Regions from separate parts of the Metabacillus rhizosphaerae genome, predicted to be linked through region 1. Evidence: a T-box and tRNA genes for the amino acid it is inferred to sense, from the RefSeq annotation. Region 1 holds a T-box; the other holds one or more tRNA genes.

Evidence for each region. A T-box is a leader RNA that pairs with one kind of tRNA and senses whether it is charged. The one in region 1 lies ahead of thrS (threonine--tRNA ligase), so its partner is inferred to be a tRNA-Thr.
Region 2: it has a tRNA-Thr gene. The T-box ahead of thrS (threonine--tRNA ligase) is inferred to sense a tRNA for this amino acid. The anticodon was not compared.

What each region holds. Positions count from the first base shown of each region.
Region 1 covers NZ_CP147403.1:3,739,198-3,744,434, reverse strand. The annotation lists gene WCV66_RS18320 (cold-shock protein) at 374-574, opposite strand; gene thrS (threonine--tRNA ligase) at 781-2,703, opposite strand; T-box leader at 2,758-2,990, opposite strand; T-box leader at 3,032-3,260, opposite strand; gene WCV66_RS18310 (nucleotide excision repair endonuclease) at 3,386-3,760, opposite strand; gene WCV66_RS18305 (VOC family protein) at 4,223-4,630, opposite strand; gene WCV66_RS18300 (aldo/keto reductase family protein) at 4,675-5,237, opposite strand, start outside.
Region 2 covers NZ_CP147403.1:494,568-499,804, forward strand. The annotation lists gene cdaA (diadenylate cyclase CdaA) at 1-22, opposite strand, end outside; gene WCV66_RS02445 (anti-sigma factor family protein) at 326-949, opposite strand; gene sigW (RNA polymerase sigma factor SigW) at 964-1,527, opposite strand; gene WCV66_RS02455 (hypothetical protein) at 1,632-1,769, shown strand; tRNA gene WCV66_RS02460 (tRNA-Ala) at 1,798-1,873, opposite strand; tRNA gene WCV66_RS02465 (tRNA-Gly) at 1,892-1,966, opposite strand; tRNA gene WCV66_RS02470 (tRNA-Lys) at 1,973-2,045, opposite strand; tRNA gene WCV66_RS02475 (tRNA-Gln) at 2,055-2,129, opposite strand; tRNA gene WCV66_RS02480 (tRNA-Tyr) at 2,297-2,380, opposite strand; tRNA gene WCV66_RS02485 (tRNA-Thr) at 2,396-2,468, opposite strand; tRNA gene WCV66_RS02490 (tRNA-Val) at 2,474-2,549, opposite strand; tRNA gene WCV66_RS02495 (tRNA-Glu) at 2,553-2,627, opposite strand; tRNA gene WCV66_RS02500 (tRNA-Thr) at 2,655-2,727, opposite strand; tRNA gene WCV66_RS02505 (tRNA-Asn) at 2,730-2,804, opposite strand; rRNA gene rrf (5S ribosomal RNA) at 2,815-2,930, opposite strand; rRNA gene WCV66_RS02515 (23S ribosomal RNA) at 3,180-5,237, opposite strand, start outside.

The DNA of each region.
Region 1 (5,237 bases):
AAAAGGACGCCTTTTATTTAGGAAAGGCGCCAGATTATGGGAACAAGTAATTTTTCAGTTGCAAATCAAATTTTTCTTTTCTAAATCGAGCTACTTCTTCAGCACATAAACGTTACTTGAAAGTATTATTTATAAATTTATTTAGGTATTCTAAGGGTTATGTGTTATGCTTTATGTAACCATTTTAACACTTGTAGCATGTTGTCTTTAGAGGCTGACTAAAAGTTAAATGTCACTCCATAAATCTAGAAATTATGTCTTTTACAGTCATATTTATTCGGATATTTAAGGATCAGGCATTAATTAGTCAGCCTCTTTTTAACGTTATTTTTAAGCAAACAAAAAAGGACTCTAGAATAGAGTCCTTTAATAATTATGCTTTGTTTACGTTAGTAGCTTGAAGTCCACGTTGACCTTGTTCTGTGTCAAAAGTCACTTTTTGGCCTTCGTCTAAAGATTTAAATCCTTCGCCTTGGATAGCTGAGAAATGTACGAATACATCTTCTCCACCTTCGATTTCGATGAAACCGAAACCTTTTTCTGCGTTAAACCATTTTACTGTACCTTGTTGCATGTTTGTTTCCTCCTGGGTGGATTTAATCCACAATTATTACTATAGTTGCTCAATTAGATATCAAAGGCGAAAGTTTTAAAAACTTATTCTTTCCTTACATACCGAACAAAAATAATTCTTCTTTATCTTAACAGATAAATTTTGGAATTGCAAATGGTATTTAACAAGTTCTACAGTAAAGTAGAACTTGTCACTGTTTTTCCTTTCTAGTTAAGACTTCTACTGACAATTATCTGTTTTAGATCATTGATAAACTCATCTAGTTTCACTTCACTCGAATCCTCTTTCCCATATTGCCTAACATTAACAGTCTGGAAATCTCGTTCCCGGTCTCCTACAACTAGAATATATGGAACCTTTTTCATTTGAGCCTCTCTCATTTTAAGCCCAAGCTTCTCATCACGTAAATCAAGTTCAACACGTATTTCTGCTTGTTTTAATTGTTGTGTAACTTTTTCTACATACTCTTTATGCACTTCAGTTGATACAGGTATTACCTTAACTTGGACTGGTGCAAGCCAAACGGGGAATGCTCCAGCAAAGTGTTCAATTAAAATACCGAGAAAACGATCGATAGAGCCAAAGACAGCCCGATGAATAACAACTGGGCGCACTTTTTTATTTTCTTCATTGATATAAGTTAAATCAAATTTTTCTGGCATTTGAAAATCGAGTTGAACTGTCGCACATTGATGACTTCGTTTGAGCGCATCTTTAATATGGATATCAATTTTAGGTCCATAAAAGGCTCCGTCACCCTCGTTTATATGAAATTCATAGCTTAATTTGTTTAAAACATTTTTTAATGCAGCTTCCGCTTTATCCCATAAAGCTTCATCACCCATATAATCATCTGGTCTTGTTGAGAGTTCGATTTCATATTTAAAACCAAATGTACTGTAAACATAATCAATTAACTTTAATACGGATGTAATTTCATCCTCAATTTGAGCAGGTGTTACAAAGATATGAGCATCGTCCTGGCAAAATGTGCGAACTCTAAGCATGCCATTTAAGGCACCACTAAATTCATGACGGTGAACCTGCCCAAACTCTGCCATCCGAATTGGAAGATCACGATAGGAATGAAGTTTATCTTTAAAAATAAGCATATGCCCAGGGCAATTCATTGGTTTTAATGCAAAACTCTGATCATCCACCTCAGAAAAGTACATATTTTCTTTATAATGATCCCAATGACCAGAGCGTTCCCATAGCCGTTGGTTCATCATAATCGGTGTACGGACTTCCTTATAATCATATGAATATTGCAGCTTCCTTAAAAACACTTCTAATTCATTTCGGATTAGCTGCCCATTTGCTAAATAAAAGGGCATACCAGGTGCTTCCTCAGAAAACATAAATAACTCTAATTCATTTCCTAATTTCCGGTGATTTCGTTTTTGAGCTTCTTCAATAAAATGAAAATAATCAGCTAAAGCTTCTTTTGAAGCAAAAGCAACACCGTATATACGCTGAAGCACTTTATTACTGCTGTCTCCACGCCAATATGCTCCAGATACATGTGTTAGTTTAAATGCTTTAATATACCGAGTTGCTGGTAAATGTGGACCACGGCATAAATCAACAAACCCACCTTGTCGATAGACTGTTATAACGGCTCCTAGTGGAATATCCTCTAACAGTTCTAGCTTTAAAGGATCATTTGCAAAAATCTCCTTAGCCTTGTCACGTGATATTTCTTCACGTTTAATTTCCAGATTTTCAGAGATGATTTTATTCATCTCTTTCTCAACCTTAGCTAGGTCATTAACAGTTAGGTTATTTTCTAAATCAAGATCATAATAAAAACCATTTTCAATAACTGGTCCAATTCCTAATTGTACAACATCTCCATAAAGACGTTTGATGGCTTGTGCTAATACATGTGCAGTTGTGTGTCTCATAATTTCAATACCAGTTAACGAATTAAGATCATATAACTCAATATTTGCATTCTCATTGATGCTACGCTTTAAGTCATACAATGATCCATTTACCAATCCAGCCACAGATTTCTTTTTTAAACTAGAACTAATTGACTGTGCGATTTCCTCTAAGGATATACCTTTAACATACTTTTTTTCATCTCCATTTGGAAACTTAATAATAACCTCATTTTGACTCATGATTAACCACTCCTAATATTAAATTTCAAATAAAAAAACACACCCATCCCTCAAAAAAGGGACGAGTGTGTCTATACCCGTGGTTCCACCCAACTTTCCATCTAATTACCTTACATCATGATGGCTTCGTTTAAGCTGTATCGTAGCTTTCACGGTATTGATTACTAGTATTTCACCAATACTGCTCAAAGGTGGTAAGCAATTCTATCGAATTAGGAAGTTCCCAGCCTAGCCTTCCCTCTCTGTAAACCGTTTAGAAATACTCATGTCCTTATCATTGCTTTTAGTATTTAATTAAACATAAAAAAACACACTCAAATCCCTATATAAAAGGGACGAGTGTGTTTGATCTCGTGGTTCCACCCAACTTCCCACCACTTTTGTAATAAGTGATGGCTCGTTTTGCTGTATCGTAGCAGCTACGGTATTAATTACTATTGGTTCATCAATACTGCTCAAAGGTGGTAAGTAATTCTCTTGTATTAGGAAGTTCCCAGCCTAGCCTTCCCTCTCTGTAAACCGTCAAGAAATACTCATGTCCTTATCATTGCATCGGCTAATTTTAAATTATTAATTAATATATAGAAATATTTACTAATAGTCAATACCTAAATAGAAAATTTTATGCAAGGTTGTGTCGTAGTAAAACAATATTAACATATTAGCCGCACCTAAATTAATTTTATTTATAATATACTTTATCTACATTGTATTTCGCTTGAAGTTTATTAATAATGTATGTTTCGTAAATGTCTCTCTCCATTGGATCTTCGACCACACATACATCAATTTTGAATACTTCATTTCTATGATTTTTGATAGGTGACACTGTGTCTTCTAGATGCTTTTTGACCCTCTGCCTTAGTTTTCTTGCCTTACCTACAAAAAGCAGTTCATCTTTTTTGTTATAAAATAAGATAATTCCGCCCTTATCTCTTGGAATCTCATGAAGATCAATGAAGCCTTCGATCGATTTTATGACCGGCTCATTATCATTCCGTGATTGTATTCGCTCTGTGATTGAGATGTCTGCTTTAGGAATTTCGATATTTATCATAAATTAGCACGTCCTTTTTCTTCTAATATGTAAATGGTGTTATATGTGAAAAATAAATCATTAACTTCTACTTATTATAATTTACAATAATTAGTGATTTATTTGAAAAATAGTAAGATTCGATACTTCATTATATTAGAAAATCTTTTTGGTTGTCATAACCCGGTATTTTTATCATTATTGTCGAATCTTACTATAATAGAATAATTAATACTATGTGATTAAGTACCCCTAGGAAAAATCATATCATTAAAATGCATTTTTTGCTGAGTTTCATATTGTACCATATAATTTAAAACATGTCTTTTTGTTTGAGTTTTACATGTTATATATTCGAGAAGAAACTTACATTTGTTTAACTTGAAAGATATTAGTTGGAAAGAATAAAAAAAGACCTACCAATTAGGTAAGTCAAAACTTTGTTAGTATTATAGAAATTACGAACCATTGTGTCAGTAGCTGTTAACAATTCATATGTGGTGAAGTTGGTTCTAATTGCATAAATTCAATTCGGTTTCCGTCTGGGTCTTTAATCCAACATTGATAATTATTGTCTTTCCCTTTCGTTGGTTCGACATCTAAGGTAAGCCCTTTCATCTTTATGTGATTGGCTACTTCGTTAATATCGTTCACCTCTAAGCAAATATGATTAAAGCCAATTTGGTTTCTTTCCTCTTGCTGTTTAGTTAATCCGCCATAAAATAATTCGATAAATTGTCCAGGAGCCACTTTAATATATTCAATCCAAGGCTGATTCTCATTGTCACGGATTTCGAATGCCCTTTCAAAACCTAAAATGTCACAGTAGAATTCAAGTGATTTATCCATGTTTTCTACAGTTAATGCTAAATGTCCAATCCCTTTAATCAAGTAGTATCACCCCTTACTTCATTTAGTTTTATCGTTTTTTAGCTTTATGATAAAATCGTTTCAATTCTATTTTGTATCTCAGAAGGAAGAATGACTTCAATTGCTTTGACATTTTGTTCTACTTGACTTGGTTTACTCGCTCCGATTAAAGCGCTTGATACGTTTGGTTGCCTTAAAATCCAAGCTAATGCTAGTTCTGGTAATGTAACATCGATCTCTTTTGCAACTGCTTCTAATTGCTCAACTTTATTAAAGACATCCTCATTTAGCATCCCTTTTATAAAATTATTAATCGATTGATTTGATGCACGACTATTATCTGGGACCTGACCATTTTTGTATTTTCCAGTTAGAACGCCTTGGGCTAATGGAGAAAATACTACCTGTCCGATTCCATATTTTTCACTTACAGGAATCACTTCATTTTCAATATAGCGGTTAAACATGTTATAGATCGGCTGATTAACCACAATTCGATCTAACAGGAATTTATCAGCAGTTGCAACTGCTTCTTCAATTTGTGCTGCACTCCACTCACTTACGCCAGCATACAAAATTTTCCCTTGACGAATTAAATCATCAATTGTTTTCAGTGTTTCTTCAACAG
Region 2 (5,237 bases), 2.4 Mb from region 1:
TTGGTATATCCTCATATCCCATTCACTCGTCCTCCATGAGTTTCACTCTTTAATATATAAAAACGTAAATGTCGTCATCAATTAACCAAGAAATATGAAAAAATGAAGTATGTACTAGCTACATTAATATAACTACTTTATCAGAGTAAGCCTTATATTAAATTGTTGAAGCTGTATTCATCAATTTTCTAAGCAGGATGGTATACCTAAAAATTAGCTTAGTTCAACCCCGCCTCATTCATATATAAGTTTTGTTGATAACTATGTTATTATATCACTTTCTAAAAGAAAATGTAAAAAGGCCACCGTATTGATGACCTTGTGTTTAACGAAAAACTCCTACAACATCCTGAGAAAGAGATTTTATATGGTACCATAACCATTCAAACATCTCATCTACTTCCTCTATATCCCCGGTTACTTGTCCTGCTGCTGCCATATAATTCTCTCCATTAATTTCTCCATTAATCACAGTTACATCACCCTCAATTTTACCTTCAATCGTTAAAGATCCGTTTTTCACAATCACATCGCCCTTGACAACCTCTCCCTTTGGAACGGTGACCTTACTGTTCTCTACAACTAGGTTTGACTGTTTAGAGACGCTAAAGTGCTGATCCTCATGCCAGGCTGAAAATAGACTTCCTGTCATCAGAAGAACAAACAATGAGGCGGCAGCCAATAGTGGGTGACCTTTTAACAAACGATTCCAGGAAGCTGTTCGCTTTTCCTTTGGTAGATTATTCATAACAGCTTGTGTGAAATCCTTTGGAGCTTCAATATGGGATGTACTTTGGACAAGCGCAACAGCCTTTTCAAGCTCATGAAAATGTTGATAGCAACTCTCACAGGTGTGAAGATGGTCTTTCACCTTAATTTCTTCATCACTAGATAATTCATGATCCATATATTTATGCAAAAGCTGAACAAACTCAGAAGAACAGCTCATATATTCTCACCTCTTTATAAATGCCTTAATTGCTTTCTTAGGGCTTCTCTCCCTCTGTGAATCCGTGTTTTGACAGTACCAATTGGAATGTCGAGAATTTCACTTATTTCTATTAATGATAGCTCATCAATATACTTTAAGACAATAACTGTTCGATACTTATCAGGGAGCTTTAAAATTTCTTTTTGAATTGTTTGTTGTAGTTCCATTGTTTCAAGTTCTTCTTCCGGTAAAGCTATTTCAGCAGCTACTTGGGAATACATCGTTAATCCATCTGTTCCTGACACCTCTGCATCAAGATAATAATCTGGCTTCTTTTTTCGAATACGATCTATTGATAGATTTGTTGCAATTCGGTATAACCATGTCGAGAATTTTTTATTCATATCATACGTATGAATATTTACAAATGCTCGAATAAAAGCTTCTTGTGCAATATCCTCTGCTTCGTGCGCGTTTCCGAGCATTCTGTAGCATAATTGATAGATTTTATCCTTGTACAAATCAACTATTTCCGCAAATGCATTTTGATCGCCTTTTCTAACCTGTTTTATTCGATTCTTTACTATCGTTTCCATTCAACATACCTCCGCACTCTGCGGGTCTCTTTATATACGTATAACTTTCCATTTGGTTTCATTTTATTTACATAAATTATTTTAACAAATTTTGGAGGTTATTGGTGATAAATTTTCAATTAATTATTAAGACGAGCAATAAATCAGGACTACTTGAAATAGACCTCTTCGTTATTCATAAAAACTATCACCAAAAGCACGTTATTCTAGTATTTACAAATAACAAAAAACCACAAACATAAGTTTATGGTTTGAATTTTCATATAGTATTGGTGGAGCCTAGCGGGATCGAACCGCTGACCTCCTGCGTGCAAAGCAGGCGCTCTCCCAGCTGAGCTAAGGCCCCAAAAGCCAAGGGATTCTATGGAGCGGAAGACGGGATTCGAACCCGCGACCCCCACCTTGGCAAGGTGGTGTTCTACCACTGAACTACTTCCGCAAAAGATGAGCCATGAAGGACTCGAACCTTCGACCCTCTGATTAAAAGTCAGATGCTCTACCAACTGAGCTAATGGCTCTAAATAAAATGGCTGGGCTAGCTGGATTCGAACCAACGCATGTCGCAGTCAAAGTGCGATGCCTTACCGCTTGGCTATAGCCCACTGATTAATCATCATAGTCTTATGTGCTAGTAATTAATAATGTATAACATATTATAAACATTGATTAGTGATTTTATTCACAACTAGACTTTCAAACAAAATCAAAGATAAACAAATTATGAAATGGATACCCATTTTCCTTCGTTTATCTACATTTTTTATGTAAATGGTGGAGGGGGGCAGATTCGAACTGCCGAACCCTAAGGAGCGGATTTACAGTCCGCCGCGTTTAGCCACTTCGCTACCCCTCCATATGTGTGAAACAGTGCCGGCAAGAGGACTTGAACCCCCAACCTACTGATTACAAGTCAGTTGCTCTACCAGTTGAGCTACACCGGCATAAATGGTGGAGGATGACGGGATCGAACCGCCGACCCTCTGCTTGTAAGGCAGATGCTCTCCCAGCTGAGCTAATCCTCCGAATGGTGACCCGTACGGGATTCGAACCCGTGTTACCGCCGTGAAAGGGCGGTGTCTTAACCGCTTGACCAACGGGCCATGAAGTGTTTAATAAGTCTCTGTGTAAGCTTCCAACCGGGCTCGAACCGGTGACCTCTTCCTTACCATGGAAGTGCTCTACCAACTGAGCTATGGAAGCAATGGCTCCGCAGGTAGGACTCGAACCTACGACCGATCGGTTAACAGCCGATAGCTCTACCACTGAGCTACTGCGGAACAATTTAAAGCCTGGCAACGTCCTACTCTCACAGGGGGAAACCCCCAACTACCATCGGCGCTGAAGAGCTTAACTTCCGTGTTCGGCATGGGAACGGGTGTGACCTCTTCGCTATCGCCACCAGACAATTACGACAAGAATTATTATACTATTTTGAAAGAATATTTCAAGTGTTTTTTACAAAAAAATATATTCCTTCAAAACTAGATAACGATTCACAATTCAATTCACTGAGTTTACGCTTTTACTTTGTCCAGCTACAGAAGCCAAATCCTACGGTAATTTCACTCTCTCGTACGAAGTCAAAGAACGACTTCTTCTAAGGTCGCTCCAATTCCCTATGGATTTAAGCGGTCTTCTTCCGCTTTTCTATTTAGGTTAAGTCCTCGATCGATTAGTATCTGTCAGCTCCACACGTCACCGCGCTTCCACCTCAGACCTATCAACCTGATCATCTTTCAGGGATCTTACTAGCTTACGCTATGGGAAATCTCATCTTGAGGGGGGCTTCATGCTTAGATGCTTTCAGCACTTATCCCTTCCGCACATAGCTACCCAGCTATGCCTTTGGCAAGACAACTGGTACACCAGCGGTGCGTCCATCCCGGTCCTCTCGTACTAAGGACAGCTCCTCTCAAATTTCCTACGCCCACGACGGATAGGGACCGAACTGTCTCACGACGTTCTGAACCCAGCTCGCGTACCGCTTTAATGGGCGAACAGCCCAACCCTTGGGACCGACTACAGCCCCAGGATGCGATGAGCCGACATCGAGGTGCCAAACCTCCCCGTCGATGTGGACTCTTGGGGGAGATAAGCCTGTTATCCCCGGGGTAGCTTTTATCCGTTGAGCGATGGCCCTTCCATGCGGAACCACCGGATCACTAAGCCCGACTTTCGTCCCTGCTCGACTTGTAGGTCTCGCAGTCAAGCTCCCTTGTGCCTTTACACTCTACGAATGATTTCCAACCATTCTGAGGGAACCTTTGGGCGCCTCCGTTACATTTTAGGAGGCGACCGCCCCAGTCAAACTGCCCACCTGACACTGTCTCCCAGCCCGATAAGGGCTGTGGGTTAGAATTTCAATACAGCCAGGGTAGTATCCCACCGACGCCTCCACCGAAGCTAGCGCTCCGGCTTCTCAGGCTCCTACCTATCCTGTACAAGCTGTACCAAAATTCAATATCAGGCTACAGTAAAGCTCCACGGGGTCTTTCCGTCCTGTCGCGGGTAACCTGCATCTTCACAGGTACTATAATTTCACCGAGTCTCTCGTTGAGACAGTGCCCAGATCGTTACGCCTTTCGTGCGGGTCGGAACTTACCCGACAAGGAATTTCGCTACCTTAGGACCGTTATAGTTACGGCCGCCGTTTACTGGGGCTTCGGTTCAAAGCTTCGCTTACGCTAACCTCTCCCCTTAACCTTCCAGCACCGGGCAGGCGTCAGCCCCTATACTTCGCCTTGCGGCTTCGCAGAGACCTGTGTTTTTGCTAAACAGTCGCCTGGGCCTATTCACTGCGGCTTTTCCGGGCTATTTACCCTAAAAAGCACCCCTTCTCCCGAAGTTACGGGGTCATTTTGCCGAGTTCCTTAACGAGAGTTCTCTCGCTCACCTTAGGATTCTCTCCTCGCCTACCTGTGTCGGTTTGCGGTACGGGCACCTCTCACCTCGCTAGAGGCTTTTCTTGGCAGTGTGGAATCAGGAACTTCGGTACTATAGTTCCCTCGCCATCACAGCTCAGCCTTATGTGACAACGGGATTTGCCTCGTTGTCAGCCTAACTGCTTGGACGCGCATATCCAACAGCGCGCTTACCCTATCCTTCTGCGTCCCCCCATTGCTCAAATGGTGAGGAGGTGGTACAGGAATTTCAACCTGTTGTCCATCGCCTACGCCTTTCGGCCTCGGCTTAGGTCCCGACTTACCCTGAGCGGACGAGCCTTCCTCAGGAAACCTTAGGCATTCGGTGGAGGGGATTCTCACCCCTCTTTCGCTACTCATACCGGCATTCTCACTTCTAAGCGCTCCACTAGTCCTTACGGTCTAGCTTCACAGCCCTTAGAACGCTCTCCTACCACTGTTCTAAAAGAACAGTCCACAGCTTCGGTGATACGTTTAGCCCCGGTACATTTTCGGCGCAGAGTCACTCGACCAGTGAGCTATTACGCACTCTTTAAATGGTGGCTGCTTCTAAGCCAACATCCTGGTTGTCTAAGCAACTCCACATCCTTTTCCACTTAACGTATACTTTGGGACCTTAGCTGGTGGTCTGGGCTGTTTCCCTCTTGACTACGGATCTTATCACTCGCAGTCTGACTCCTGAATATAAGTCTTTGGCATTCGGAGTTTGACTGAATTCGGTAACCCGTTGGGGGCCCCTAGTCCAATCAGTGCTCTACCTCCAAGACTCTAAATTCAAGGCTAGCCCTA